3 regions of the Mesorhizobium sp. M0715 genome follow, and region 2 is predicted to be linked to each of the others. Evidence: predicted binding sites of a transcription regulator. Region 2 holds the regulator's gene; each other region holds the start of a gene.
The links. Region 2 encodes PhoB, which activates phosphate uptake and scavenging genes when phosphate is short. Its sites were predicted from a motif close to TGTCATNNANCTGTCAT; they were not measured.
Positions count from the first base shown of each region.

Region 1: the regulator PhoB is predicted to act here: its motif matches at 8,182-8,198, upstream of phnF (phosphonate metabolism transcriptional regulator PhnF).
Region 3: the regulator PhoB is predicted to act here: its motif matches at 2,665-2,681, upstream of NKI21_RS20620 (ceramide glucosyltransferase).

Region 1 is NZ_JAMYPL010000020.1:130,080-139,734, reverse strand. Features, by position in the region: gene phnE (phosphonate ABC transporter, permease protein PhnE) at 1-67, opposite strand, end outside; gene phnD (phosphonate ABC transporter substrate-binding protein) at 125-1,033, opposite strand; gene phnC (phosphonate ABC transporter ATP-binding protein) at 1,126-1,983, opposite strand; gene NKI21_RS22775 (DapH/DapD/GlmU-related protein) at 2,261-2,878, opposite strand; gene phnL (phosphonate C-P lyase system protein PhnL) at 2,875-3,582, opposite strand; gene phnK (phosphonate C-P lyase system protein PhnK) at 3,905-4,681, opposite strand; partial or broken gene NKI21_RS22760 (alpha-D-ribose 1-methylphosphonate 5-phosphate C-P-lyase PhnJ) at 4,816-5,643, opposite strand; gene NKI21_RS22755 (hypothetical protein) at 5,709-5,912, shown strand; gene NKI21_RS22750 (carbon-phosphorus lyase complex subunit) at 5,915-7,027, opposite strand; gene phnH (phosphonate C-P lyase system protein PhnH) at 7,031-7,642, opposite strand; gene phnG (phosphonate C-P lyase system protein PhnG) at 7,642-8,103, opposite strand; gene phnF (phosphonate metabolism transcriptional regulator PhnF) at 8,236-8,985, shown strand; gene NKI21_RS22730 (zinc-binding alcohol dehydrogenase family protein) at 9,265-9,655, opposite strand, start outside.
Region 2 is NZ_JAMYPL010000017.1:75,148-84,802, forward strand. Features, by position in the region: gene NKI21_RS20165 (HlyD family type I secretion periplasmic adaptor subunit) at 1-939, opposite strand, end outside; gene NKI21_RS20170 (type I secretion system permease/ATPase) at 943-2,670, opposite strand; gene eglC (endo-1,3-1,4-beta-glycanase EglC) at 2,745-4,169, opposite strand; gene phoB (phosphate regulon transcriptional regulator PhoB) at 4,633-5,322, opposite strand; gene phoU (phosphate signaling complex protein PhoU) at 5,339-6,046, opposite strand; gene pstB (phosphate ABC transporter ATP-binding protein PstB) at 6,073-6,891, opposite strand; gene pstA (phosphate ABC transporter permease PstA) at 6,909-8,225, opposite strand; gene pstC (phosphate ABC transporter permease subunit PstC) at 8,222-9,655, opposite strand, start outside.
Region 3 is NZ_JAMYPL010000018.1:6,708-16,362, forward strand. Features, by position in the region: gene argF (ornithine carbamoyltransferase) at 1-906, shown strand, start outside; gene NKI21_RS20610 (Hsp33 family molecular chaperone) at 985-2,016, shown strand; gene apaG (Co2+/Mg2+ efflux facilitator ApaG/CorD) at 2,064-2,456, opposite strand; gene NKI21_RS20620 (ceramide glucosyltransferase) at 2,807-3,958, shown strand; gene NKI21_RS20625 (O-succinylhomoserine sulfhydrylase) at 3,964-5,151, opposite strand; SAM riboswitch at 5,209-5,286, opposite strand; gene NKI21_RS20630 (2'-deoxycytidine 5'-triphosphate deaminase) at 5,425-6,519, shown strand; gene NKI21_RS20635 (ABC transporter substrate-binding protein) at 6,617-7,387, shown strand; gene araD1 (AraD1 family protein) at 7,443-8,435, opposite strand; gene mmsB (multiple monosaccharide ABC transporter permease) at 8,735-9,655, opposite strand, start outside.

The sequences.
Region 1 (9,655 bases), on a different contig from region 2:
TCTGGCGACGCCAGGCGTCGGCCATCTGGTGAGTGGCGCCGGAAGGGGCTGTCACGGAAAGGGTCATGATCGGACATGCAAGAAGGGCGGCGTTTTCTCGACGCCGCCCTTCCTGATTTCGCCGTTAGCCGCCAATGGCTGCCTTACGGGCTTCGACGATGACGTTGTAGAAGTCCGCCTTGACCGGGACGTAGCCGGTAAAGTCGCCGCCTTCGACGCCTTCGAAGCAAGCCTTGTCCTTCTTCGGCAACTGCGTGAAGAAGTCGGCGAGCTTGGCGGTCATTTCGTCGCCGAGCGCGGTGCGCACGACCAGCGGGCCGTTCGGGATCAGGCCCGAGCGCCAGACTTCGACGAAGTCGTTGGGGTCGACGGCGCCCTTGGCGACTTCCTTGTGGAAGGTGCCCGAGGTGTAGCCGTCCTTGAAGTCGCCGATACCGGAGGAATCGTCCACCGCCACATCGACCTTGCCGTCGCGCACGGCCAGAACGTTGTTCTCGTGGCCGCCGTTAAACTGGGTCGAAGCGAAGAAGGTTTCGTTCGAAGCGCCGGTGTCCTTCGGGATCTGGGTCAGCGGGATCAGATAGCCGGAGGTCGAATCCGGATCGGCGTAGCCGAGCTTCTTGCCCTTGGCCGACTTGATATCGGTGATCCCCGAGGATTTCAGCGCCAGACCGATCGAATAGTAGCCGGTGGCGCCGTCGGTCTGCTGGGTGGTGAGGATCGGGGTGACCGCCTTCGGGTCCTTGAGAGCGATGCTGGCGTAGCCGGAAGCGCCGAGTTCGGCGAAGTCGAGCGTGCCGCCAAGCAGGCCCTGGATGACGCCGTCATAGTCGGCGGCGGGGAACAGCGAAACCTTTTCGAAGCCGAATTCGGCCTTCAGATGGTCGGCGAGGCACTGGTAGTTGCGCAGCCGGTCGGTTTCGTTTTCGCCGCCGAGGATGCCGACGCGAAATTCCTTCATGTCGGCGGCCTGGGCCATGCTGGTCGCCATGGCGAGCACCGAAACGGCGCTGAAAACCATCTTCCTGAACATCTGTAATCTCTCCTGTAGGTTCCGGCCCCGCGCCGGCAGCGTTCTCGATTTTGACAGGTGCCCTTGACGCGGGCTGTCGATCCAGGCCGCTCTCAGTATCCCGGGAATGCGGGCTCGAGCGGTCCGGCGGATGCGGCGATCTTTCGGCTGAAGGCAACGCTGGTCGAGGTGATGGCCTCGGAGATTTCCTGGCCATTGCTGTCGGCGCCGTAGACGAGACGCACGGCCTCGCGGTTGAGTTCTTCCGGCGGGCCGTCGAAGACGACCTTGCCGGCGGCCATGCCGATGATGCGGTTGCAGTAGGTGCGGGCGGTGTCCAGCGTGTGAAGATTGGTGACGACGGTGATGCCGTCGCGCAGATTGATGTCCTGCAGCGAATCCATCACCACCTTGGCGTTGAGCGGGTCGAGCGAGGCGATCGGCTCGTCGGCGAGGATCACTTTGGGCTGCTGCATCATGGCGCGGGCAATGGCGACGCGCTGCTGCTGGCCGCCCGACAAGGTGCCTGCGGGCTGCAGCGCGATGCGGGCAATGTCGAGCCGCTCGAGTGCCGCGACCGCCTCGGCGCATTCGGCGCGCGAGAACATGCCGAACAGGTTGGTGATGGTCGAACGGTGGTTCAGCTTGCCGAGCAGCACGTTGGTCAGCACGTCGAGGCGCGGCACCAGGTTGAACTGCTGGAAGATCATGGCGCAGTCACGCTGCCAGCGCCGCAGCGGCGAGCCGCGCAACTGGGAAACCTCGGCGCCGTCAAAAAAGATCGATCCCTGGCTGGGATCGATGAGACGGTTGATCATGCGAAGAAGGGTCGATTTGCCGGCGCCCGAACGGCCGATAATGCCAACCATCTGACCCTGCGGGATCGCAATGTTGATGTCGCTGACGGCGGTGTTCTTACCAAATCGGCGGCTGACACCGCGGATTTCGAGCGTGGCGGAATTTGCTGACATGGGGCAGGTTCCAGTCTGGACCATATTGATCGTCAGGCACTCGCCTAACGCAGCCACATGAACCTGCCGTGTCGCGGTGATGTCAGTTTTGTTACGCTCCACAGGTGTGGAGTTATGGCCGGCCCAGGGCCAGCAGGTCCTCGAAGTGCTCCATGTCCCTGAAGCCGCAGAAGGCGGGAGTTTTGATTTCGATCACGGGAGCCTGCTGCTCGAAAAAGCTTGAGAGAGTCATCGAACAGGTCCTGCCATGTGGCTGCCATGACGATGATGTGAAGAATTATCCTTCGTATTTTTCCAGGAAGGCCTCGGCCGATAGTTCCCGGAAATCGTCGAGCGAAGCGCGCAGCCTGGCATGATCCCAGTCCCACCAGGCAAGCGCCTGATAACGGTCGGCGGTGCGGCGGTCGAAGCGCTCACGGATCGGTTTGGCCGGCACGCCGGCGACGATGGTGTAGGGGGCGACGTCCTTCGAGACGACGGCTCCGGCGCCGATCGCCGCGCCGTCACCGACGGTGACGCCGGGCAGGATGGTCGAGCCGTGGCCGAGCCAGGTGTCGTGGCCGATGGTGACTCGCCTGGCGCGACGCTGGGCGAAGAATTCTGTCTCGTGCTCGGCGTCGTCCCAGTAGTCCGAGGCGCGATAGGTGAAATGGTGCAGCGTTGGCCGCCAGGTCGGGTGGTTGGTGGCGTTGATGCGCACGCTGGCGGCGATGTTGGCGAACTTGCCGATCGTCGCGCACCAGACGGCGCAGTCCTGCATCATGTAGGAATAGTCGCCAAGCTCGCTTTCCGACACCCGGCTGCGGTCGGCGATCTCGGTCCAGCGGCCGAGCGTCGAATTCTGCACATCCGCCGTCGGATGGACCAGCGGCGTCTCGGACAATTTCCTGGTCATGCGGCGATTTTTCCGGGAGCGAAAGCGGTGACGTCGATGATGCGGTCGGCAACCGCCTCGCGTACGTCGTGGTCATGGAAGATGCCGAGCAGCGCGACATCAGCCGCCTTCTTGGCGGCGATGAGTTCAATCACGACATCGCGGTTTTTGGCGTCGAGCGAGGCGGTCGGCTCGTCGAGCAGCAGGATCGGATGCTCGGTGATGAAGCCGCGTGCGATGTTGACGCGCTGCTGCTCGCCACCGGAGAAGGTCGCAGGTGGCAATGCCCAGAGTTTCTCCGGCAGGTTGAGCTGCGCCAGCAAGGCGCGTGCCTTGCCGCGGGCAATCTCGCGATCCTCGCCGCGCTCGACCAGCGGTTCGGCGACGACATCCAGCGCCGAAACGCGCGGCACGGTGCGCAGGAATTGGCTGACATAGCCGATCGTTTGCCGGCGCACGGCAAGCACGGTGCGCGGGCTGGCAGTGGCGAGGTCGATCAGCCCGTCATCGTGGCTGACGATGATCTGGCCTTCGTCGACGGCGTAGTTGCCGTAGAGCATCTTCAGGATCGAGCTCTTGCCGGCACCGGACGGGCCGCCGAGCACGGTGCATTCGCCGGCCCTGATCGAGAACGAGACACCGGCGATAACAGGCAATTTGATGCCGTCGCGCAGATGCATGGTGAAGCTCTTGGCGACGTCTGAGACAACGAGGGGCGTCGGCATCAGAAGGTCCTCCAATCGCTGTTGGTTTGCGGGCCAGCACCCCCCTCTGGCCAATGGAATTGCATGTGCGGAATAACGGTGAAATCTCGAAGCGGGTGTTTGCGAGGTGTCGGCGCGAGGCACCCCCCTCTGGCCTGCCGGCCATCTCCCCCGCAAGGGTGGAGATTGGCAGCTTCACTCGCGGCGCTTTTCTTGCAGCCTTGGTAATTGGTGAACGCAGCAGGGACAGCCGATCTCCCTCCTTGCGGGGGAGATGGCCGGCAGGCCAGAGGGGGGTGCCTCGCGCCAAGGTTTCGCGAACACGCGCTTTGAGACTTCATCGTCAAACCTGCAGAATCGAGGAAACGAGCAACTGGGTGTAGGGCGCGCGCGGGTCGTCGAGCACGCGGTCGGTGAGGCCGCTTTCGACGACGCGGCCGTCCTTCATCACCATCATGCGCTGCGACAACAGCCGCGCCACGGCAAGGTCATGGGTGACGACGATGGCCGCCAGGCCGAGATCGGTGACCAGCCCGCGCAACAGATCGAGCAGGCGCGCCTGGACCGAGACATCGAGGCCGCCGGTCGGTTCGTCCATGAACACCAGACGCGGGCCGGTGACGAGGTTGCGGGCGATCTGCAGGCGCTGGCGCATCCCGCCGGAAAAGGCGCGCGGTTCGTCGTCGATGCGGTCCTCGTCGATCTCGACGCGCGACAGCCAGTCGACCGCGGTGGCGCGGATCTTGCCGTAGTGGCGGTCGCCGACCGCCATCAGCCGCTCGCCGACATTGGCGCCGGCCGATACCGTCATGCGCAGGCCGTCGGCCGGGTTTTGGTGGACAAACCCCCAGTCGGTGCGCATCAGGAAGCGGCGCTCGGCCTCACTCATGCGGTAGAGTTCGCGGAACTGGCCATCGCGCATGCGGTAGCTGGCGGTGCCGGAGGAGGGCAGCAGCCGCGTCGACAGGCAGTTGAGCAATGTCGTCTTGCCGGAGCCGGACTCGCCGACCACAGCCAGGACTTCGCCCGGCCACAGGTCGAAGGAGACGTTGTCGCAGCCGACGCGCGAGCCGTAGAATTTGGAAAGTGCCGAGACGCGCAGCAGCGGTTCGTCGGTCATTGCTTCTCCTTACCCTCCCCCTTGTGGGGAGGGTCGGCGCGCAGCGCCGGGGTGGGGGTTGAGTGGGCCGTAGATTGGTCAAGACCCCCCGCGCCTTCGGCGCGACCTCCCCACAAGGGGGAGGTAGGGGCGTTGCGCCGCTTCTCGCAATGGTCTGTGTCCGAGCAGACGAACATGTGGCCGCCATGGTCGTCGAGGATGACCTCGTCGAGATAGACATTCTCGGCCGCGCACAGCGCGCAGGGCTGGTCGAAGGTCTGCACCTCGAACGGATGATCCTCGAAGTCGAGGCTGACCACGTCGGTGAACGGCGGCACCGCATAGATGCGCTTTTCGCGGCCGGCGCCGAACAGCTGCAGCGCCGGTGAGCGATGCATCTTGGGATTGTCGAATTTCGGCGTCGGCGACGGGTCCATCACATAGCGGCCCTCGACCTTGACCGGATAGGCATAGGTGGTGGCGATGCGGCCGTGTTTGGCGATGTCCTCGTAGAGCTTGACATGCATGAGGCCGTATTCCTCCAGCGCATGCATCTTGCGCGTTTCGGTCTCTCGCGGTTCAAGGAAGCGCAGCGGCTCAGGGATAGGCACCTGATAAACAAGCACCTGGCCCGCCGTCAGCGGACGCTCGGGGATGCGGTGACGGGTCTGGATGATGGTGGCGCTGGCTGTGTCGGTGGTCACCGCGACGTTGGCGACCTTCTTGAAGAAGGCACGGATCGAGACTGCGTTGGTGGTGTCGTCGGCACCCTGGTCGATCACCTTCAAGACATCATCGGGGCCGATGATTGAAGCGGTGACCTGGACGCCGCCGGTGCCCCAGCCATAGGGCATCGGCATTTCGCGCGAGGCGAACGGCACCTGGTAGCCGGGAATGGCGATGCCCTTGAGGATCGCCCGGCGGATCATCCTTTTGGTCTGCTCGTCGAGATAGGCGAAGTTGTAGGTGGCGATGTCGGTCATGGCGATCACATCCACATTGTGCTATTGAATTGGCGTCCAGGACGCGGAAACAGGGGCGAAATCGGATGACCCAGACCGCTTGGCTGCATATCGGAATTCTGCTGCTGGCGTTCGTCGGCGTGGTCGCGTTTATCCTCCGAAGAATGGTTTTTCCCGCAGCCAGGGAAGGCGCGCATGGCGAGAGCGTTGGCATCGGCGGCGGCTACAGTGGCGGGCATGGCGACCATTCGCACGACAGCGGTGGCGGTGATGGCGGGTCGGGCGACTAGGCTCATTCCGCCGCCTCCTTCTTGTCTTCCAGCATGTCGGCATTTCCGCGGGCGTCGTATTCGGCGCGCATGCGGCGCACGAGGTCGAGTTCGGCCTGGAAGTCGACATAGTGCGGCAGCTTCAGATGTTCGACGAAGCCGGTCGCCTGGACGTTGTCGGAATGCGAAATGACGAACTCCTCGTCCTGCGCGGCGGCGACGACATCCTCGCCGAGTTCGGAGGCGCGCAGCGCCCGGTCGCAAAGCGCCATCGCCATCGCCTTGCGCTCGCTCTGGCCGAAGACCAGGCCGTAGCCGCGGGTGAACTGCGGCGGCGCCTTGGCTGAGCCTTTGAACTGGTTGACCATCTGGCATTCGGTGACGCGGACAGTGCCGAGCGGGACAGCGAAGGGCAGTTCGGGCACGTCGAGCTCAAGCTCGACCTCGCCGATGCGGATCTCGCCGACGAAGGGATGGTTGCGGGCATAGCCGCGCTGGGTGGAATAGCCGAGCGCCAGCAAAAAGCCCTCGTCGCCGCGTGACAGCGCCTGCAGGCGGATGTCGCGCGCCATCGGGAATTCCAGCGGCTCGCGGGTGATGTCGCCGGGGACATGGTCCTGCGGCATGTCGCCGTCCGGTTCGATCAAGCCTTCGCGGGCGAGGATCGCCGATACGCGCGGCATGGCTTGCGCTTCCGTCTCGCGCCGCAAGGGCTCGGCGACGTCGGCGCCGGCGGCAAGCTCGGGATCGAGCAGCCGGTGGGTGTAGTCGAATGTGGGCCCGAGCAATTGGCCGCCGGGCAGGTCCTTATAGGTCGCCGACACGCGCCGCTCGACCAGCATTCCGGCGGTGTCGATGGGCCTGGTGTAGCCGAAGCGCGGCAGCGTGGTGCGATAGGCGCGCACCAGGAAGATCGCCTCGATCAGGTCGCCGCGCGCCTGGACGATTGCGAGTGCCGCCAACTCACGGTCGTAGAGCGAGCCTTCGCTCATCACCCGATCCACGCCGAGCGCCAGCTGCTCGACGATCTGGTCGAGGCGAAGGGCCGGCACCGAACGGTCGCCGCGTCGGCGGTCGGCAAGCAGGCTGTGGGCGTTGGCGATTGCGGCTTCGCCACCTTTTACCGCGACATACATTTTTTACGCCTCCATTGTCTTGATGCGCGTCGTGCGCGGCAGGCAGGCAATGCCATCTGATGTGGCGAGTATGATGTCGACGCCTCTGGGAAAGCGCTTGATGTTCTGCTTCCACTGCTCGACGAAATGGCGCGGCATCTGTGCCGGCGCGATCGTGGCGCTGGTTTCGATGCCGGGACCTTCGAGCAACAGCGGCGTGCCGGACACGAGATCGCCGACTTGCAGGATCAGCGTGGTCGAACGGTCGGGATAGTCCTGGGTGCCCTGCGAAAAACCATCGAGCGACATCATCTCGGCCGGGGCCGCGATGAAGGCGAAATGCGCATCGGCCGGTGTGTTGGCCAATGGCGCGCCGGTGTGGAACCCAAGCCAGGGTCTGATCGCGGTGGAAGCTTGCAGGGTCTGGTCGAGCCAGAGCGGGGTGTCGTTATCGCACAGCGCCAGTGCGATGGCGCCGGCGGCCGCCGAGAGCGGCGCCGGCGGGCGGGCGAAGGCCGGCAGCGGCTGCACGCTGCCTGGCCGCGCCATTGCGTCCATGACGGCGCGGAACACCGTCTGGGCATTGAAGACCGGATCGGCGAAACCGCCCTCTATCGATTGCGCTGCAATGTCCATCAGTCTTCTCCGCGAACCATGGTGAAGAAATCCACCTTCGTTGCCGCCGTCTCGGCGCGGCGTTTTTCATGCGCTGCGGTCAGAGCCGACCGCAGGGGCGCTATCAGTCCGGTCTCGACTTCATTGCGGCGGGCAGGGTCCTGCCACAGCGCGTCGGCGATGGCCGCCAGCTTCGCCTTCTGCTTGTCGCGGCCAAGCGCATAGCAATGTCCGACCTGCCCGGAGGGCAGCCGGACGGTGGCGCGGGTGACGGTCGCCTCGCCGACGTTGAAGGGCGCGCCGCCGCCGCCGATGCGGCCGCGCACGGTGACCAGCCCGGTCTCGGGGCCGCGCAGCAGTTCTGCTTCCGAAGGCAATCCGGCTTCATTCCAGAGCCGGACGATGTCATCGCCGCTGGATTGCGCCAGTGTCGCCATGGCGGCCTTGCGCTCGGCCTGGTCGCGGGCTTCCTGTCCTCGCATCAGCAGCATTCCTCTTTGTCAATTTGTCTATTGATATAGACAACTATACAAATTATACCTATTATCTAACGCGTGTCCATGACGGGTGGATGACAGCGATATAAGACTGGGCGCTGGAAGGTTGGGGCAATGATAGTCGGGCGGCTGGCAGCGGACAGCATCGAGCGGCGCAGTGGCGTTTCGCTGTGGCGGCAGATCGCCGACAAGATCCTGCATGCGATCGCCATCGGCGATTTCACGGAGAATGCAGCGTTGCCGCCGGAGGTGGCGCTGGCAGAACGCTATGGCGTCAACCGTCACACGGTGCGCAGCGCCATATCGGCCCTTGTAAGGGAAGGCGTGCTGCGGGCCGAGCAGGGGCGCGGCACCTTCGTACTGTCGCGCAAGCGGCTGTCCTATCCGATCGGCGCGCGCACACGCTTTTCGACAGGGCTGCAAGGGCAAACGACGGAACGGCACATCGTCCTGCTCGCCTCGTCGATCGAGCCGGCCAGCCAGCGCGTTGCCGAGGGCCTTGGCCTTGCCAGGGGAGCCGATGTGATCCGGTTGGAAACGCGCGGCGAAGCCGACGGACGGCCGGTGTCGCGTGCTGCCGGCTGGTTCGAGGCCCGGCGCTTTGCCGGCATCGATGCCGCGATGGCGCAAACCGGCTCGATCACCGCATCGCTGGCGCGTTTCGGCATCGACGACTATCTCCGGCAATCGACCGTGCTGTCGGCGCGCCATGCCGATGCGGCGGACCTTGCCGACCTCGACCTGCTGCCGGGCGCCATCGTGCTGGTCACGGTTGCCGTCAACGTCACGCCGGACGGCCAGCCGATCCAGTTTTCCGAGTCGCGCTTCCCGGCCGAGCGGGTGGAGCTGAAGCTGTCGGCGCTGTAGCTAACGTCGTCATCCTTGGGCGAAGCAGGAGCGCAGCTCCGTCGCGGAGACCCAAGGATCCATGCCGCGATCTCGGGCGAAGAGCGCAGCGGCGCAGAATTCTGCACCGAAGCAACGCTCTCAGGTCACGGCATGGATCCTATGGTCTGCGCCGCGTCGCTTCGCTCCTCGCTCCGCCATAGGATGACGAAGCGATGGATGTTGCGGCTAGTCGCCAAAGCATCAGATCTACCAAGTTGGGCGCTCAACGATCTCCGAATTCGTGTCGAACAGGCGCCTCTATCCGACCTCGATCACAGCCTTGATCAGGCCGGATTTCTCGTGTGCCCAGCGGGCGAGATCGCGCGGCGTGCCGGCGAGTGTGGTGCGGTGTGTGACGAGCTTGGCCAGGGGCACGGCGCCGTTGCGGATCGAGGCGGCGACGTGATCGAAGTCGGCGCGCAGCGCGTTGCGGCTGCCGATCAGCGTCATCTCGCGCTTGTGGAATTCCGGATCGGAAAAGCTGATGTCGTCCTTGACGACGGAGACCAGCACCAGCGTTCCGCCATGCGCGACATGGGCGAAAGCCGACTGCACCGATTGGGTGTTGCCGGTGGCGTCGAAGACGACATCGAAGCCTTCGCCTGATGTCGCTCCCTTGACCAGATCGGGCACCGCGCCGCGCGAGCCG
Region 2 (9,655 bases):
GGGGGCAATCACGCTGCCCTTGGAATTGTAGGTGGACGATACCACGATGCCCGCCGCTGGCGCCTTGATCGTCGTCCGCCGCAGCACTGCCTCGGATGCCCGCATCTGTTCGTCAATGTCAGCCAGCGAAGAACGTACCTCGTCGAGTTTCGTCAGGGCTTCCTCCACGCGTTGCGTGGTCAGGCGCTCTATCTGCTCCTGCGCTTCGACGATCTGGGTGTTGGCCGATGCAAGATTTGCCTCCAGCGCCCCTGCCTGCCCGACGAGATCTGCCTCGCTACGCAAAAGCTGCGAATATTCGGTGCGATTGGTGAGGCCCTTGTCCAAAAGGCTGGTCTTGATGCCCAGTTCTTTCTTCACGACTTCGGCCTGTTGCTGAATGGCCTGTTTCTGGGCCTGCAACCCGACAACAGACTGGCGATGCATGGCAACCCGTTGCCTGAGGATCGATTGTTCGGATCGAAATCGGGCGAGCCTGGCGTTGAATTCCTTCCGCTGTTCCTGAACCAGGACCTCGAAATTGTGCTGGAACGGTGCTGGCGCAGCCTCTGTGATTGGCGCAAGCCGATCCAACCCGTCGCGTTCCGCCTCCAGCCGCGAAGCGCTGGCCTTCAACGCGATCGACTGTCTCGTCAGCCGGTTGAGTTCGGCTTGCGCGGCTGTTCGATCCAGCAGGATCAGTTCCTGGGCCTGTTGCACGCGATCACCCTCATGGACGAGCAACTCTTGGATGATGCCGCCCTCGGGATGCTGGATGAGGATGTTCCCGCCTGTCGCCGAGATTTTGCCTTGCGTGATGACCGCGCCGGACAACGGTGCACTGACCGCCCAATAGCCAAAGCAACCCACCAATATCGCCATTGCCGCGTATCCGGTGAATGCCACCCGGCGAATGTCGGTGCGTGCTGTGCCTTCCCGGACGAGGCTCTGTGCTGTCATCTTCTACGATCCAAAGCGGACACTATGAGGGGTGCCGCGGTTCGTCGTTGCAAAAGACCCTGTCACCGCCATGCTGCGCTGTGGGGCAAGGCCGATGCCGGCGATCGGCTGCCGCATCACGTCGCCGCTTGGACCGAAGGCTTCGATCACTCCGCTGCGTAGAAGCATCACGCGGTCGCAGGCTGCGGCGACCGAAGGGCGGTGCGTTATCACGATTGTCGTAACGCCCGCCGCTTTCGCGGCGGCAAGCACTTCTTCGAGCGCGGCTTCGCCGCTGCCGTCGAGATGGGTACTGGGCTCATCCAGAACGAGAACATGCGGATTGCCGTAAAAAGCGCGCGCCAGCCCGATCCTTTGGCGTTCGCCGCCCGACAGTGTTCTGTCCGACGAACCTATTCTGGTCTGATAGCCGTCTCGCTGCTCCAGTATCAGCTCATGCGCCCGGGCATTCTTTGCTGCCTCGACGATAGAGGCGTCATTCGCATCGGGTTCAAAGCGGGCGACATTTTCCGCGATCGATCCGGGAAAGAGCTCCACCTCCTGAGCGAGATATCCGATATGCCGGCCAAGCTGCTTCTCGTCCCAGGTTCTGAGATCGGCGCCGTCAATCCTGACGCAGCCGCTGGTTGCCTGAATCGCACCGACAAGCAATCTTGCCAGGGTGGACTTGCCGGCTCCGCTCGGACCTATTATCGCCACCGCTTCGCCTGCGCCGATGCGGAAGTTCAGTCTCTTGATGATGGGTTCGGTGCCTGGCGTGGCGTTCGGCGCGACAAAGATGAGGCCCTGCACGACAATTTCGCCGGACGGGTCCGGCAAGGTCAGTTTTTGCGCATGTGCCGGATGGGCGGAAAGCGCCTTGTCCAAACGCTTCCACGATCGTCTGGCGTCGACGATCTGCCGCCATGACCCGATCAGTTGGTCGAGCGGCTGCAGCGCACGGGACGACACCAGGGAAGACGCGAAGATCATGCCGGCCGTCATCTTCCCTTGCAGCACGAGCCATGCTCCGACACCCAGTATTGCTAGCTGAAGCATCATGCGTACGGCTCGCGACGTTCCACTGAAAATCGCGTTGGCCATCGACGAACGGTCATGCAGGACTAGCGCCTCCGCCACGTGCCTTCCCCACACTCGCGCGGCGTTTTGGATCATGCCCATGGCGCGCAGCGTCTCCGCATTCCGGGCAAAGGCCTGCTCCGACAGGCTGGCAACAGCCGAGCGTTCCGCCGACAAGGCATCATTCTTGCCGATGGCAAACTGATTTGCCAGGACCATCGCAAGCAACAGCCCAGATCCCGCCAGCGTAAGCCAGAACAGCAAAGGGTGGATGAGGTACAGCAGGGCGAGGAAGAACGGAGCAAACGGCAGGTCGAACAAGACCGCCGCGCCGCGTGACCTGATGAAGGCGCATACCGAGGCAAGGTCGCGCAGTGGAGGCAGGGCTGCTCCCCCGGCGTACTTAGCCTCCAGCGAGACGGCGAATGTCCTCGCGCCCAGTCTGTTGTCGACAATGGCTGCAACGCGCTGCGTGTAAACGGAGCGGACCGCATCGAGGAGACCGAGAAAGGCGAGTGCGAGAACCGCGATAGCAGAGAGGTAAAGAAGCGTCTCGACGCTGGAGGAAGGCAGGACGCGGTCATAGACCTGCAACAGATAAAGGGGGATCACCAATAGCAGGATGTTGATGAGGAACGAAAAAACACCGACATCGGCGATGGCGCGCCTCAAGACTGCCCGCAGATCAGACCGTGCAATCATTCCCGCGCTCCTAACGGCTCATGGCCCCAACATAAGGGCGTCGCTTAGACCGAATGGTCGCCGGCGATGTCCAAGGGGTGGTGCTGCAGGTCGTCCAGCGTATAGGCGCGGATGTAGTCGATCTTCATCTCCGCTGGCGTAGCCAGATGGTCAGGAGGCTGGCCGGCAATGCCGCCCACCGCGAGATTGGCCAGCATATACATGGGATCGTGCATGTCGGCCGGCGTCGCTGCTTGAGCGACCTTTACACCATCGTAGGTCCAGACAAGCTCATCCTTCGTCCAGAGCAGGCCATAGGTGTGGAAACCGTCGGTATCCGCAACGTTCACCGTTGACGAAACCTTCGTGTGCGCTCCCGTCTCATTGGAATGCGCCGTCATGTAGAGCGTGTTCGGGTCCTGGCCGCGCGTTTCGACAACGTCCAGCTCCGGCGGCCACGATCCGTCCTCCGGAAGCAGCCAGAACGCCGGCCAGGCTCCGGCTGTTTCAGGAAGATCCGCCCGCATTTCGAAATAGCCGTAGGTTTGCGAGAAGGTGTCGTGGGTCGTCAGGATCCCCGAGGTGTATTCGTAGTTGTTGATCAGAGGCTTGATGTCCTCCGGCGCCTGCGCGGCGGTGATGGTGAGGACGCCGTTCTCAACGCTGAACGGATGGACCGAACTCGTCGGGCCATAATTGGCGTCGATATACCACTGCAACTCACCATTGCTGCTCAACGTGCTGCCGTTCGGCGCTCCCCACCAGAAATTGGAATTCCAGGTGCCGTCCTGCCCGTCCCGAAGGCTCAGCGTGTTGAAATCGTCGGAGAAGGACAGCGTCATTGCGGACTTGTCTATCGGAAGTTCGAACTGGGTGGGCTGCAGCTTGTCGATGGTCGTATTCTTGAACACCAGGATTTCGTCGGATCCGAGGTTCAGCATCACGTTCGATTCCACTTGGACCATCTGTGAACGGACGGCATCGAACGAAGTGAAATCGTAGCCGTTAAGGCGGAGCGCATCGGTCGCACCGAAATCGAAGATAAGATCGCTTCCATTACCTTTGGAGATGGCGAAAGTATCGGCGCCATCGCCGCCGATCAGGACATCATTTCCCTTGCCGCCATCCAGCGTCTGGTGACCTGACCCGCCCTTGATGATGTTGTCCAACGCATTTCCGAACGCAAATCGGTTGGTGCCGGTAACGACGAGGTTCTCGAAATTGTCAGGGAGCTTGTAGCTCATCCATGTGTCGATCGTGTCGATCCCTGCCCCAGGATCCTCGACCACCTTGTTGTTGGTGGAATAGAGATGATAGTAGTCGTCGCCGGCGCCTCCGTGGATCGTGACAGTGACGCCGGTGTCTCCCCAGAAGGAGTCGTTGCCGGAGGTGCCATGCAGTTCCGGTCCAGACCCGGTGGCCGAGAACCAATGAGTGGAAGCGCCGGTGTAGGCAAGAGGGATGCCTTTGGCGTTTAAGACCGTGCTCATCAGAAATCCTTCCTCATGGTGTCCGACCTGGTCAAAGGTCCGGCGACCGCTCCCAAAGCAACGCTGCAAGGAACGAGATCGTTCCACGGAATCGTCATTCGATCCGAGACCGCAATAATCGGAAGGCGGATAATGAATAAGGAGGTGATGGCTCAATGTAAATTGAAGCAATTTAGTAAAATCGTATATTTATGCAGAACACACGTCGTTTAACGAACGTATATCTAAGTTAACTCAAATTTATTCTTGCATGGCTTTCTGGTCGGAGTCTGCGGGCAAGATGGCGACGTACCGCCAAGAGCGGTCATCCTCATCAGGTTTCGAATGACCGCATTTGGGCCAAAGCGTCACGTGCTCGCTCCCCATCGATGAGACGAGTGCAACATTCCACTCTTCGCGGCTGTTGGCGACCACGTGCTAATCGAGTTTTCCCGGTCACGATCTATCGGGACGGAACAGCCACCTAGTCTTCCCTGATCGCGTAACCCGCCCCACGGATGGTGCGGATGACATCAGGCATGCGGCCGTTGTTGACCGCCTTGCGCAGCCGGCCGACGTGCACGTCGACAGTGCGTTCGTCGATGTAAATCGTCTCGCCCCAGACATTGTCGAGCAGCTGGCTGCGCGAGAACACGCGGCCGGGGTGGCGCATCATGAATTCGAGCAGGCGGAATTCGGTCGGCCCGAGCCGGATCTCGCTCTTCTTGCGATAGACCCGGTGCGACTCGCGATCGAGCACGATGTCGCCGACCTTTAGCACGCTGGACAGCACTTCCGGCTTGGCCCGGCGCAGCAGCGCCTTGACCCTGGCCATGAACTCCGGCGTCGAGAACGGCTTGACCAGATAGTCGTCGGCGCCGGTCGACAGGCCGCGCACGCGGTCGCTTTCCTCGCCTCGCGCGGTCAGCATGATGATCGGCAGCCGCTCGGTCTCTGGGCGCATTCGCAGGCGCCGGCAGAGTTCGATGCCGGAAACCGCCGGCACCATCCAGTCGAGCACGAGAAGGTCGGGAACGTTCTCCTGCAGCCGGATTTCGGCCTCGTCGCCGCGCGTCACCACCTCGACCTGGTAACCTTCGGATTCAAGATTGTAGCGGAGCAGCACGCCTAGCGGCTCCTCATCCTCCACCACCATGATGCGTGGTGCGATCATCGGCTGGTCACCCCTGTTATGCCGCTGGCGCGGACATTGCCGTCTCGTCCTGCTTCGGACGATTGGCTGGCAGCTGCGTGCCGGTCAAAACATAGTAGGCATTTTCGGCGATGTTGGTCACGTGGTCGCCGATCCGCTCGAGGTTCTTGGCGCAGAACAACAGGTGCGTGCACGCCGTGATGTTGCGGGGATCTTCCATCATGTAGGTCAGCAGCTCGCGGAACACCGAGGTGTATTTGACGTCGATGCGTTCGTCATTGTTTCTGAGCGTGGCAAGCGCTGCCGGGTCGGCGGCGGCGTACTCGTCGACGACCCCCTGCACCTGGATCAGCACCAGTTGCGCCATCGCGTCGATCGAATGCGAAAGGTCGTGCGGCGTGACACTCAGCCCGACAGTGCCGACGCGCTTGGCGATGTTCTTGGCAAGGTCGCCGATGCGCTCAAGGTCGCCGGCCATGCGGATCGAACCGACCACCGCACGCAGATCGTTGGCCATTGGCTGGCGCTTGGCGATCAGCGTGATGGCGCGATCGTCCAGCTCGCGCTGGCGTGCATCCATGATGGCATCATCGGAAACCACGCGCTGCGCCAGCGCATTGTCCGAATTGAGCAAAGCCCTGGTCGAGCCACTGACCATCGAGCGGGCGAGATCGCCCATGTCGCGGATCAGCTGGCTGATCTGCTCCAGATCCTCATCGAAAGATGCGACGGTATGTTCACCCATGATCTTCGTCCCTCGTATGCCTGAGCTCAGCCGAACCGGCCGGTGATGTAGTCCTGGGTGCGTTTGTCGTCGGGGGTGGTGAACATCTTGTCGGTGGCGCCCTCCTCGACCAGATAGCCTAGATGGAACATCGCGGTGCGCTGCGACACGCGCGCTGCCTGCTGCATCGAATGGGTGACGATGACGATGGTATAGTTCTGACGCAGTTCGTCGATCAGTTCCTCGACGCGAGCGGTGGCGATCGGGTCGAGCGCCGAACACGGTTCGTCCATCAGGATCACCTCGGGTGACACGGCGATGGCGCGTGCAATGCACAGACGCTGCTGCTGGCCACCGGAAAGACCCGTGCCAGGTTCTTGCAAACGGTCCTTGACCTCGTTCCAGATCGCCGCCTTCTTCAGGCTCGACTCTACGATCTGGTCCATGTCGGCCTTGCGCTTGGCCAATCCGTGGATGCGCGGACCATAGGCAACGTTCTCGTAGATCGATTTGGGGAACGGATTGGGTTTCTGGAACACCATGCCGACGCGCGCCCTGAGTTCGACGACATCGATGTTCTTGTCGTAGATGTCTTCTTCGTCGAGCGTTATCTTGCCGGTTACCCGTGCTGAATCGATGGTGTCGTTCATGCGGTTGAGGCAGCGCAGGAAGGTGGACTTGCCGCAGCCGGAGGGGCCGATCAGCGCCGTCACCTGGTTCAGGCGGACGTCGAGATCGACGTCGAACAGCGCCTGCTTCTCGCCATAGAACACGCCGACCTTGTCGCCGCGCATTTTGATTACTTCGTTCGACTTCATCTTGTCGCCCACTGCGTTTTCAAGGGACTGTTCGGTCATGATGTTCATACCAAGATGCCTTTTTTCTACCAGCGCCGCTCGAACCGACGCCGAAGCACGATCGCGGTGATGTTCATGGCCATGAGGAAGACGAGCAGGATGATGATGGCGCCGGACATACGCTCGACGAAGGCGCGTTCGGCCTCGTTCGCCCACATATAGATCTGCACCGGCAGCGCGGTGGCCGGATCGAAAGGCGTCGTCGGTGGATCGGCGACGAAGGCGACCATGCCGATCAGCAGCAGAGGCGCGGTTTCGCCGAGCGCACGCGCCAGACCGATGATGGTGCCGGTGAGGATGCCGGGCGCGGCAAGCGGCAGGATGTGCTGGAACACCATCTGCATCTTGGAGGCGCCAAGACCGAGAGCTGCCGAGCGGATCGACGGCGGCACCGCTGCAAGTGCGGCTCGCGTCGCGATGATGATCGTCGGCAGCGTCATCAGCGTCAGCACCAGGCCGCCGACGAAGGCGGCAGAGCGCGGCATGCCCAGGAAATTGATGAACACCGCGAGGCCGAGCAAGCCGAAGACGATTGACGGCACTGCGGCCAGATTGTTGATGTTGACCTCGATAAGGTCGGTAAAACGGTTCTTCTTGGCGAACTCCTCCAGATAGATGGAGGCGGCGACGCCGATCGGCAGCGCCAGCAGCAACACGATCACCATCATATAAAACGAGCCGATGATCGCCACGCCCATGCCCGAGGTTTCCGGGCGGCTGGAGGCGCCGTAGGTGAACAGGCCGCTGTTGAAGTGCTCGGCCATCGCGCCCTCGGCCTTGAGCTTGTTCATCCAGGTGATCTGCTGGTCCGAGACCTTGCGTCGCGCTTCCTCGACGCTGAGGTCGATCTGACCCTTGAAAGCCGAGTCGAGATTGGCGGCGGCGAGGATGTTGACGTCGCGCGTCGTGCCGATCACGGACGGATCGGCGGCAACGATGTCGCGCAACTGGACGCGGGCGCCTTCCGACAGGAAGCCCTTGAGCTGCTTGATCGCCGGCTTATCGTCGGGATTGATGCCGAGCTTGGCCACCAGCGCGTTTTCGGCGAGCTTGGGATAATTCGCCTTGATCAGAACGCTCGGATCGGTTGCGCGTTTGCCGGAAGGATCGATCACCTTCTCGTCGAACGAGATCGGCAGTGATACCGTCGTCTGCCAGAAGGCGGTGTAGCCTTTCGAGACGATGGTGATCAGCATGATTGCCAGGAACGCCAGGCCTACGGAAATCGCCACGACGCCATAGATGCGGAATCGGCGCTCGGCAGCGTAACGGGCCTTCAGGCCGATGTCGCGGCGCGGATGGGCCGCCGCCCTGACCATCGTATCCATGGAAATGTCGGTCATTCGTACTGCTCCCGATATTTGCGCACGATGTAGAGCGCGACGATGTTCATCACCAACGTCAGCGCGAACAGCGTCAGGCCGAGCGCGAAGGCGACCAGCGTCTGCGGCGAATTGAACTCGAGGTCGCCGGTGAGCTGGTTGACGATCTTGACGGTGATGGTCGTCATCGCCTCGAACGGGTTGATGGTGAGGTTGGCGGCGACGCCCGCCGCCAGCACGACAATCATCGTTTCGCCGATAGCGCGCGAGGCAGTCAGCAGGACGGCGCCGACGATGCCGGGCAGTGCAGCCGGCAGGATCACCCGCTTGATCGTCTCGGAGCGGGTCGCGCCGAGGCCGAGCGACCCGTCGCGCATGGCGCGCGGCACCGCGGTTATGATGTCGTCCGAAAGAGAGGACACGACCGGGATCAGCATGACGCCCATGACCAGGCCGGCGGTGAAGATGCTCTGGCCCTGGATGAAGGGCGAACCGCCGGTCAGTGCCGCGGACAGGTCGCGCAGGAATGGCCCAAGCGTGACGACGGCGAAGATGCCGTAGACGATGGTCGGTATGCCGGCCAGCAGTTCAAGCGCCGGCTTGACCACCGAGCGCACCCTGGGCGTTGCGTATTCGGCCATGTAGACAGCCGACATCAGCCCCACCGGCACCGCAACCAGCAGTGCGACGGCGGCGATGTAGAGCGTGCCCGCAAGAAGCGGGATCAGGCCGAACTGGCCCTGGCTGCCGCCCGAACCGGCAGCGGCAAAACGCGGATCCCAGACGGTGCCGAAGAAGAAACTCATCGGCGAGACGCTTTCGAAGAAGGTGATCGTCTGGAACAGCATCGAAAGCACGATGCCGATGGTGGTCAGGATGGCGATGGTGGAGGCGGCAAGCAGCCCCCACAGCATCAGCCTCTCGACATTGTTGCGTGCCCTGGCGCGCGGCTCGATCTGCCTGAGCGCATAGAAGGCGCCGGCGATCGAGGAAACGAGAATGACAATGGCGCCGAACAGGCCGAGCCGGTCCTGGACCTTGTTCGCCTCGACGGCGATCGGGATCATGTAATCCTGCGTGTCGCTCGCCAGTGCCACACCCTTGGCGGCGAGCAGCGGCTGCAGCTCGGCAAAGCTGGCAGGCATTGCGGCCAGTGTGCCCGCATCGAGTTTGCGCAGGCCCCTGGCGAGGCTCTTTACCAGGCTGACGTCCAGTGCCTCACTGGCAACCTTGCTGTCGACGGTGCGCTCGGGCAAGGCAGCGTGAATGTGTCGGTCCAGATAGATGGAAGACCCGACGGTCCAGACGGCAAGCAGCAAAAGAGCAGGCAGAACGGCGAGCAGGAAGGCCCACCAGCCATGATAGTGGGCGCGCGAATGCGGCTTGACCTTGCCATTGTCCTGGGCCGCGGCACGTTGCCGGCCGATGAAAAAGGCAACCAGGCCGACGGC
Region 3 (9,655 bases), on a different contig from region 2:
GTTCGCCATTTCACCGATCTTTCCGCCGTTTCCGAAGGCGATCTGCGCTTGATGCTGGACGATGCGGTGGTGCGAAAGGCCCGCCTCAAGGCCGGCGAGCGCACCAAACCGCTCGAAGGCAAGGTGCTGGCGATGATCTTCGACAAGCCGTCGACGCGCACGCGCGTCTCCTTCGACGTCGGCATGCGGCAGCTCGGCGGCGAGACCATCATGCTGACCGGCACCGAAATGCAGCTCGGCCGCTCCGAGACCATTGCCGACACGGCCAAGGTGCTGTCGCGCTATGTCGATGCGATCATGATCCGCACCACCTCGCATGAGCGGCTGCTGGAACTGACCGAGAACGCCACCGTGCCGGTGATCAACGGACTGACCGATGACACCCATCCCTGCCAGCTGATGGCTGATATCATGACCTTCGAGGAGCATCGCGGTCCGGTCGCCGGCAAGACCATCGCCTGGACCGGCGACGGCAACAATGTGCTGCATTCGCTGATCGAGGCGTCGGCCCGGTTCCGCTTCAACCTCAACGTCGCCGTGCCCGAGGGCAGTGAGCCGGCGCAGAAGCATATCGACTGGTCGCAGGCGCATGGCGGCAAGCTGCACTTCACCCGCTCGCCCGAGGAAGCCGTCGATCAGGCCGACTGCATCGTCACCGATTGCTGGGTGTCGATGGGCCAGGAGCATCGCGCCCGCGGCCACAATGTGTTCTCGCCCTACCAGGTCAACGCCAAGCTGATGGCCAGGGCCAAACCGGACGCGCTGTTCATGCACTGCCTGCCGGCGCATCGTGGCGAGGAGGTGACCGACGAGGTCATCGACGGACCGCATTCGGTGGTCTTCGACGAGGCCGAGAACCGGCTCCATGCCCAGAAGGCCGTGCTCGCCTGGTGCCTCGGCGCTTGATCTCCGGAGGTGTGATGCCTATCTGCGGGCCATCACGCAAAAACAGCGCGTTTCGACGCATGCGCCCCGGAGGGCGGCATGGCCGCGCCCCGGAGCTTTGTCATGTTGGAAACCTATCAAGTGACTGAACATCACCCCAAACTCGGCGAATTCGGCTATGCCGGCGACGATCACGTCGTGCCGTTCGAGGTCGGCCCTCTCGATGTGCGGGGCCGCACGGTCCAACTCGGGCCGATGCTGGACGCCATCCTCAGCCGCCACGATTATCCCGAGCCGGTCGCCCGCCTGCTGGCGGAGGCCTGTGTGCTGACCGTGCTGCTCGGCACTTCGCTGAAGTTCGAGGGCAAATTCATCCTGCAGACCCGCACCGACGGGCCTGTCGACATGCTGGTCGCGGATTTTTCCACGCCCTCGGCATTGCGCGCCTATGCGCGTTTCGATGCCGACCGGCTGGAAGCGCTGGTCGCGGCCGGCGAAACCTCCCAGCAGACGCTGCTCGGCAGCGGCGTGCTGGCGCTGACCATCGACCAGGGCGCTCACACGCAGCGCTATCAGGGCATCGTCCAGCTCGACGGCGAGACGCTGGAGGATGCTGCGCGCACCTATTTTCGTCAGTCGGAGCAGATCCCGACGGATCTCAGGCTGTCGGTGGCCAAGCTTTTGACGCCCGGTCCCGGCGGCGCCCGCGAGCAGTGGCGCGCCGGTGGTATCCTGGCGCAGTTCCTGCCGCAGTCGCCCGAGCGCATGCGCGTCCCGGACCTGCCGGGTGGCGATGGCGATCCGCGCGAGGAGATCCACGATCGGGCCGACAATTCCTGGCAGGAGTTGCTGGCGCTGCTCGGTACGATCGAGCCGACCGAACTGATCGACCCGACGATCGGCGCCGAGCGGCTGCTCTACAGGCTGTTCCACGAGCATGGCGTGCGCGTCTTCGGCGGCGTTCCGGTCGCCGACCAGTGCTCGTGCTCCAAGGACAAGATCCGCGGCATCCTCGAGGGTTTTTCCGCGCAGGAGATCAAGGACAGTACAGAGGACGGCGGCATCCACGTCGCCTGCGAATTCTGCTCGAAGCAATATGACTTCGATCCGGCGGAATTTGCGGCCCAGTAGAGAAAAAACCACGCCTCACCGGCCGCGGAGCGGCCGGTGAGGCGAAATCAATTCACCGTCCGCCGCGTCCCTGGCAGGTCCAGCGAAAACGCCGGAATGGCGATGTCGAACGTCTCGCCCCGCTTGTTGCGCATCGTGTAGTGCCCGACCATGATGCCGGATGGTGTCGAGAGCGGGCAACCGGACGTGTATTGGTAGCTGTCGCCGGGATTGAGTTCGGGCTGGTCGCCGACCACGCCGGGGCCGCGCACTTCCTCGACCCGGCCGGTGCCGTCGGTGATGTGCCAATAGCGCGACAGAAGCTGCACGAAATCGTCCGACTGATTGTCGATCATTATCTGATAGCCCCAGACATAGCGGTTCTCCGAGGGATCCGAACGGTCCTCCAGATAGAACGGCCTGACCTGCACTTCGATGTTGCGCGTGACGGCGCTATACATAAGCGGCTCCAAAACAATCTAGAGCATGATCCTGAAAAGTGGGAACCGGTTTTCAGAAAAGATCATGCTCAAAGAAACAGAGATAGAGCCCCATCCCGGTTCAATCGGGATGGAACAGGCTCTAAGTCGAACTTTCGGCGCTCCACGCGGGCTGGTCAACGGTGCGCGTCCTGTCATTGCGGACGGAACCGCAGGTGGCGGCAAAGAATGTCATTTAAGTGACACATGACAATGATGGTGTGCGCCGACCAGTGCCGCGCGACTCGGGCGCTCTGTCGAATTGTTGAATCGGTCGTCATGCCAGCCAGATTGTTCTGGCGGACCGGTTTTCCTGGAGTGACCGGATCTCGATGGAACTCACTCTCATAGCCGCCACGCTTTCAACTGCCCTCATTCTCTCAAATCTCGCCAGCATCGTGCTCGCCGCTTCGCGTCTGAAACGGCGCCGCGCCATTGCCGCGCCGGCCGGCAAGCGACGGCCGGTGTCGATCGTCGTGCCGTCGCGCGGCGTCGAGCCGTTCACGCAGGAGACGCTGGAGCGCGCCTTCTCGCTCGACTGGCCGCGCTACGAGTTGATTTTCTGCGTCGCCCATGCCGACGATCCGGTGGTCAAATTGATAAACAGGACGATCGTCCGGTTTTCGAAAGTGCCGGCCCGGCTGCTTGTCGGCGACGACCGCATCAGCGCCAATCCGAAACTCAACAATTGCGTCAAGGGCTGGGAGGCGGCGCGGCACGACTGGGTCGTCCTGGCCGATTCCAACGTGCTGATGCCGAGGGACTACATCCAGCATCTGATGGCTGCCTGGCGGCCCGGCACCGGCCTTGTCTGCTCGACGCCGATCGGCTCGCGGCCGGCCGGCTTCTGGGCCGAGGTCGAATGCGCTTTCCTCAACACGCTGCAGGCGCGCTGGCAATATGCCGGCGATGCGCTCGGCCTTGGCTTTGCCCAGGGCAAGAGCATGCTCTGGAACAAGCCGATGCTCGACGCCAATGGCGGCATCCGCGGGCTGGCCGCCGAGATCGCGGAGGATGCCGCCGCGACCAAGCTGGTGAACGGTCTCGGCCTGCGCGTCAATCTCGTCGCCGCCCCCTTCGAGCAGCCGCTTGGCCGGCGCTCTTTTGACGAGATCTGGTCGCGTCAGGCCCGTTGGGCGCGCCTGCGCCGCGTCACTTTCCCGCTGTTCTTCGCACCCGAAATCCTGACCGGCGCCGTGGTGCCTCTGGTGCTTGCGCTGATTGCCGCGGCCAGTGCCGGCTTCAGCCTCTGGGCAACCGCCCTTGCAGTGCTGGTAGCCTTCTACCTTCCCGAGTGCGCGCTGGCCTGGTCCAAGGGCTGGTACCTGTCGCCACGCATGGTGGCCGCGATCATGATGCGCGACCTGATCCTGCCAGCGCTGTGGGCGCGCGGCTGGCTTGGCGGCGCCGTCGACTGGCGCGGCAACGCGATGACCATCGGCACCAAGACGGCCGAACTGGAGGAGACGCCGTCCGGCGCCTGAAGGTCCTACCTGGCCTTCAGCGCCTGCGCGATGTCCTCAAGCAGATCGTCGGTGTCTTCCAGCCCGACCGACAGCCGGAGCGTGCCCGGCCCGATGCCGAGCTCGGCGCGCGCCTCGTCGCTCAGATTCTTGTGCGTCGTCGTCGCCGGGTGGGTGATCAGGCTCTTGGCATCGCCGAGATTGTTGGAGATCAAGACGATGTCGAGCGCGTTCTGCAAGGCGAAGGCCGCCTGCTTGCCGCCCTTGACGTCCAGGCAGATCAGCGTCGAGCCGCCCGACATCTGCTTCTTGACGATATCGGCCTGCGGGTGGTCGGCGCGGCCGGGATAGATGACGCGGGCGATTTCCGGCCGTTCGGCCAGGAAATCCGCGATCCTGCCCGCGCTTTCCGTCTGCTGGCGCACGCGCAGCGGCAGTGTTTCCAGGCCTTTCAGCAGCGTCCAGGCGTTGAAGGGCGACAGGCTTGGGCCGGTATGGCGGAAATAATCGTGCAGGTTCTCGTCGATCCACTTCTTGTCCGACAGGATCACGCCGCCGAGACAGCGCCCCTGGCCGTCTATGTGCTTGGTCGCCGAATAGACGACGATATGGGCGCCGAGCTGCAAGGGCTTCTGCTGCAGGGGCGTGGCGAAGACATTGTCGACGATCAGCCTTGCGCCGATCGAATTGGCAAGCGAAGCGACAGCGGCGATATCGACCACTTCCAGCGTCGGATTGGTCGGGCTTTCCAGGAAGAACAGCTTGGTGTTCGGCTTGATCGCCTTTTCCCAATTGGCGATGTCGGTGCCGTCGACCAGCGTCGCCTCGATGCCGTATCTCGGCGCCAGCGTCTCGACCACCCAGCGGCAGGAGCCGAACAGCGCACGCGCCGCCACGATATGGTCGCCGGCCTTGGCGCTGCACAGAAGGGCGGCCGTCACCGCGGCCATGCCGGACGCGGTGGCGCGGGCGTCTTCGGCGCCTTCGAGCGCGCACATGCGTTTTTCGAACATGTCGACGGTCGGATTGGCGTAGCGCGAATAGATGAAGCCCGGTTCCTCACCCTTGAAACGGGCCTCGGCGGCCTGCGCCGTTTCGTAGACATAGCCCTGGGTGAGGTAGATCGCTTCCGACGTTTCGCCGAAACCGGAACGCAGTGTTCCGCTGTGCACGAGTGCCGTCTGAGGCTTCCAGTTGTGCTTCTTGGTGCTCATCGCTCTTCTTCCAGACACAAAAAAACCGGCCGCGAAAGTCGCAACCGGTCCATACGGCCTTGCGGCCCGACGGTCCTTTAGCGACTTGTTTAACGTGGCTGCAAGCCGACCGGCCAAATCACCACGGGATAACGACCCTTTAGACCCGCACCGCGCTTGCGTCAATTGCCGGCTTCATTAAGAGGTTTGTACCAAGCAGGTTCCGCAAAAGTGTTCCACGGTTTTGCGACAAGAACCTGCGACAAGAAAAACGTCTGACCTAGGAGTGGAGCCTTGCGGCAGACAGGCATTCTTCCCGATCAGGACATTTCAGCGCTGTTCCAGTCCGGCGCGCTGAAGTCGGCGCGTGCGCTCGACGCCGACCAGATCCAGCCGGCCAGCCTCGATCTCAGGCTCGGCGACAAGGCCTGGCGGGTGCGCGCCTCCTTTCTGCCCGGCCCCAACCACAAGGTTTCGGAAAAGCTCGACCGGCTGCAACTGCACGAGATCAATCTTGCCGAGGGCGCGGTGCTGGAGACCGGCTGCGTCTACATCGTGCCCTTGCTTGAAAGCCTGGCGCTGCCGGCGGACATTTCGGCCTCGGCCAATCCGAAGAGTTCGACCGGACGGCTCGACATCTTCACCCGCGTCATGACCGATCGCGGCCACGAGTTCGACAAGATCGCCGCCGGCTATCATGGCCCGCTCTTTCTGGAAGTCAGCCCGCGCACCTTCCCGATCGTCGTGCGCACCGGCTCGCGCCTGTCGCAAATCCGCTTCCGCACCGGCAATGCGCTGCTCTCGGAAGCCGAGCTGCACGACCTGCATCGCGCGCAGACGCTGGTCGCCACCGAGCCGCCGAATATTTCCGGCGGCGGCATCGCGCTGTCGATTGACCTCAACGGCGACCAAAACGGTCTGGTCGGCTATCGCGGCAAGCATCACACCGGCCTCGTCGATGTCGACAAGCGCGCGGCCCAGGAAGTCGTCGACTTCTGGGAGCCGATCCACAAGAGCGGCGCCGGCGAACTGGTGCTCGATCCCGACGAGTTCTACATCCTCGTCAGCCAGGAGGCGGTGCACGTACCGCCGCTCTACGCCGCCGAGATGACGCCCTTCGATCCGCTGGTCGGCGAGTTCCGCGTCCACTATGCCGGCTTCTTCGATCCGGGCTTTGGCCATTCCGCGTCTGGCGGCACGGGCAGCCGGGCGGTGCTGGAAGTGCGCAGCCACGAAGTGCCGTTCATTCTCGACCATGGTCAGATCGTCGGCCGGCTGGTCTACGAGCACATGCTGAAGCGGCCGCAGGCGCTCTACGGCACCGATCTCGGCTCCAACTATCAGGCGCAGGGCCTGAAGCTGTCCAAGCATTTCCGCGCCGCGCGCTGAGCGCCGCCGTCAGGCAAAATACTTGCCTGTACCGGCTCGCCATGCTTGGCTGCCTTGCTGGTCGTCAGGCTGCCGGCGTTCAAGGGGAACCAAGAAAATGCAGATTTCGAAATGGATCATATCGGTGGCAGGCGCTGCCATACTGGTGATGGCGGCCGGCTCGCCTTCGCAGGCGCAGGAGAAAATCAAGATCGGCACCGAGGGCGCCTATCCGCCGTTCAACACCATTACCGCTGACGGCAAGGTCGAAGGCTTCGACATCGACATCGCCAATGCGCTGTGCGCGCAGATGAAGGTCGAATGCGAAATCGTCACCCAGGACTGGGACGGCATCATTCCCGCTTTGCAGGCGAAGAAATTCGACGCCATCATCGCCTCGATGAGCATCACCGAGGAGCGCAAGAAGCAGGTCGCCTTCACCAACAAATATTATACGACACCGCTCGCCCTGGTGGCGCCGAAGGACAGCGACCTGACCTCGACCGAACCGGCGGCCCTTGCCGGCAAGACGGTCGGCGCCCAGGCTTCGACCACGCAGGCCGACTATGCCCAGAATGAATATGGCAAGGCGGGCGCGGAGGCCAAACTCTATCCGACCCAGGAAGAGGCGATCACCGACTTGACCAACGGCCGCCTTGACGCCGTGATCTCGGACAAGTTCGTGCTGATGGACTGGCTGAAGAAGGCAAGCGACGGCTGCTGCAAGCTGGTCGGCGACGTCAAGGGCACCGAAACGCAAGCCGGCATTGCCGTGCGCCTGGAAGACACGGCCCTGCGCGACAAGCTCAACGCGGCCATCGACGCGATCGTCGCCGACGGCACCTACAAGAAGATTCAGGCCAAGTATTTCGACTTCGATATTTATTGAAACGTCGAAGAGCGTCTCTTCCTTCTCCCACAAGGGGAGAAGGGAGGGTGCTACCTCAAAGCGCCTTCACAGCCACCTTCACGGGCAGCTCGATCTCCAGCGGGTTGCGCAGCGGCAGGCCGAAGTCCCCAGCCTCGATCTCGAACACATCGCCGGCCTCGGTCTTGATGCCGTCGGCGAAGGACAGCGTCGCCGTACCGAACATATGCACATGCACGTCGCCCGGCTGGCGGAAGGCCGCGTATTTGAAATGGTGATGCTCGAGATTGGCGATGGTGTGCGACATGTTCGCTTCACCGGACAGGAACGGCTTTTCCCATAGCACCTCGCTGTCGCGCACGATGCGCGAGGTGCCGCGGATATCGGGCGGCAGGTCGCCGATCAGGATTTCCGGACCGAACGAGGCGTTGCGCAGCTTGGAATGGGCGAGGAACAGATAGTTCACGCGCTCGGTGACGTGGTCGGAAAACTCGTTCGACAGCGTGAAGCCGACGCGGAAAGGTGCGCCGTCGTCGCCGATGACATAGATGCCGGCCACCTCGGGCTCTTCGCCGGCGTCCTTGGCAAAGGCCGGTGACAGGAGTGCGGCACCTGGCGCCACCGCCATCGTGCCGTTGCCCTTGTAGAACCATTCCGGCTGCACGCCGATCTGGCCGTTCGCGGGCTTGCCGCCCTCCAGCCCCATGCGGAACATCTTCATGGAATCGGTGAGCTGCTCCTCGCCGTCGGCGCTCAGCTTCTTGTGCATGGAATCGCGCGTCGCCGCCGAGCCGAGATGCGTCAGCCCGGTGCCCGTCAGGTGCAGATGCGCCGGATCGGGGTGGTTGATCGGCGACAGCAGCCGCCCCTTCTTGTAAGCGGCCTCGAGATCGACCGTCTCGCCAAGTCCTTTGCGTTCGATCAGCGCGACGAGGCCGACGCCGGTGCGGGCGGCCTCCATCGCCAGCGAATAGACGCTGCGGGCGCCATTGATGATCCGGGTCTTGCCGCCATTGCGGGCAACGACGCGGATGGTCTCGGCGTCGTCAAGGATCTGGGAGATCAGCATGATGAATCCTCTCTCATTTGCCTTGGCAGGGCTGCCAAAACGGCAGACCTTGCTCGGCGCGGCCGGACCTCGTCCATGCCACGGTTTAAATTCTCAGTTCGGATTGCGCTCGCGGGCCTGGTCCCTCAGGGACTTCTGTTACCGGGTTGCCGGCAGCGCCGCGATCGTATGCCTCCTGCTTGCCTCGACTAGAGCAGTTCACCGTCTCACGGAAACGGCGAACCGCTCTAACTCATTGTGGTGCAATTCCGGGCGGAAAACCGTTTCACACTTTTCCTTGGAATTGCTCTTAAGCCCGTTCAGGCCTTGTTCTTGTTGTAGACGTCGAAGATCACGGCACCGAGCAGCACCAGGCCTTTGACCACCTGCTGCCAGTCGACATTGACGCCCATGATCGACATGCCGTTGTTCATCACGCCCATGATGAAGCCGCCAACGACCGCACCGATGACCTGACCGACGCCGCCCATGGCCGAGGCGCCGCCGATGAAGACGGCGGCGATGACGTCGAGCTCGCTGCCGAGGCCCGCGGCCGGCACCGCCTGTCCCAGTCGCGCCGCGATGATCAGGCCGCCGAGCGCCGACAGCACGCCCATATTGATGAACACCATCAGCGTCAGCCGCTCGGTGTTGATGCCCGACAGCTGCGCGGCCTTGGAATTGCCGCCCATGGCGTAGATACGGCGGCCGATGGTCATGCGCTTGGTGACGAAGACGAACAGCGAGATCAGCACGCCCATGACGAGCAGCACCACCGGCAGGCCCCTGTAGCTGGCGAACTGGTAGACCAGGAACAGGGCCAGCGCGCTGCCGACCAGCGTCTTGACGACGAACAGGGCAAAGGGCTCGGCCTCATAGCCATGGCGTTCGCGCTTGCGGCGCGTCCTCACCCCGAAATAGGCATAGGCCAGCACGGCGATCAGGCCCAGCACGATCGTTGTCATGTGCAGCGTCAGGCCGCTGCCCATGATGGTCTTGCCGGCCGCGTTCACCGTCGGCGGGATCAGCGTCAGCGGGCCGATGACATCCGGGATGAAGCCGGAGCTGAGCGCCTTGAAGCCATCGGGTAGCGGCCCCACCGAGGATCCGCCGCCCAGCAGGGCCTGGCAGATGCCGCGGAAGATCAGCATGCCGGCCAGCGTGACGATGAAGCTCGGTATCCGGTGATAGGCGATCCAGTAGCCTTGCGCGGCGCCGATCGCGCCGCCCACGATCAGGCA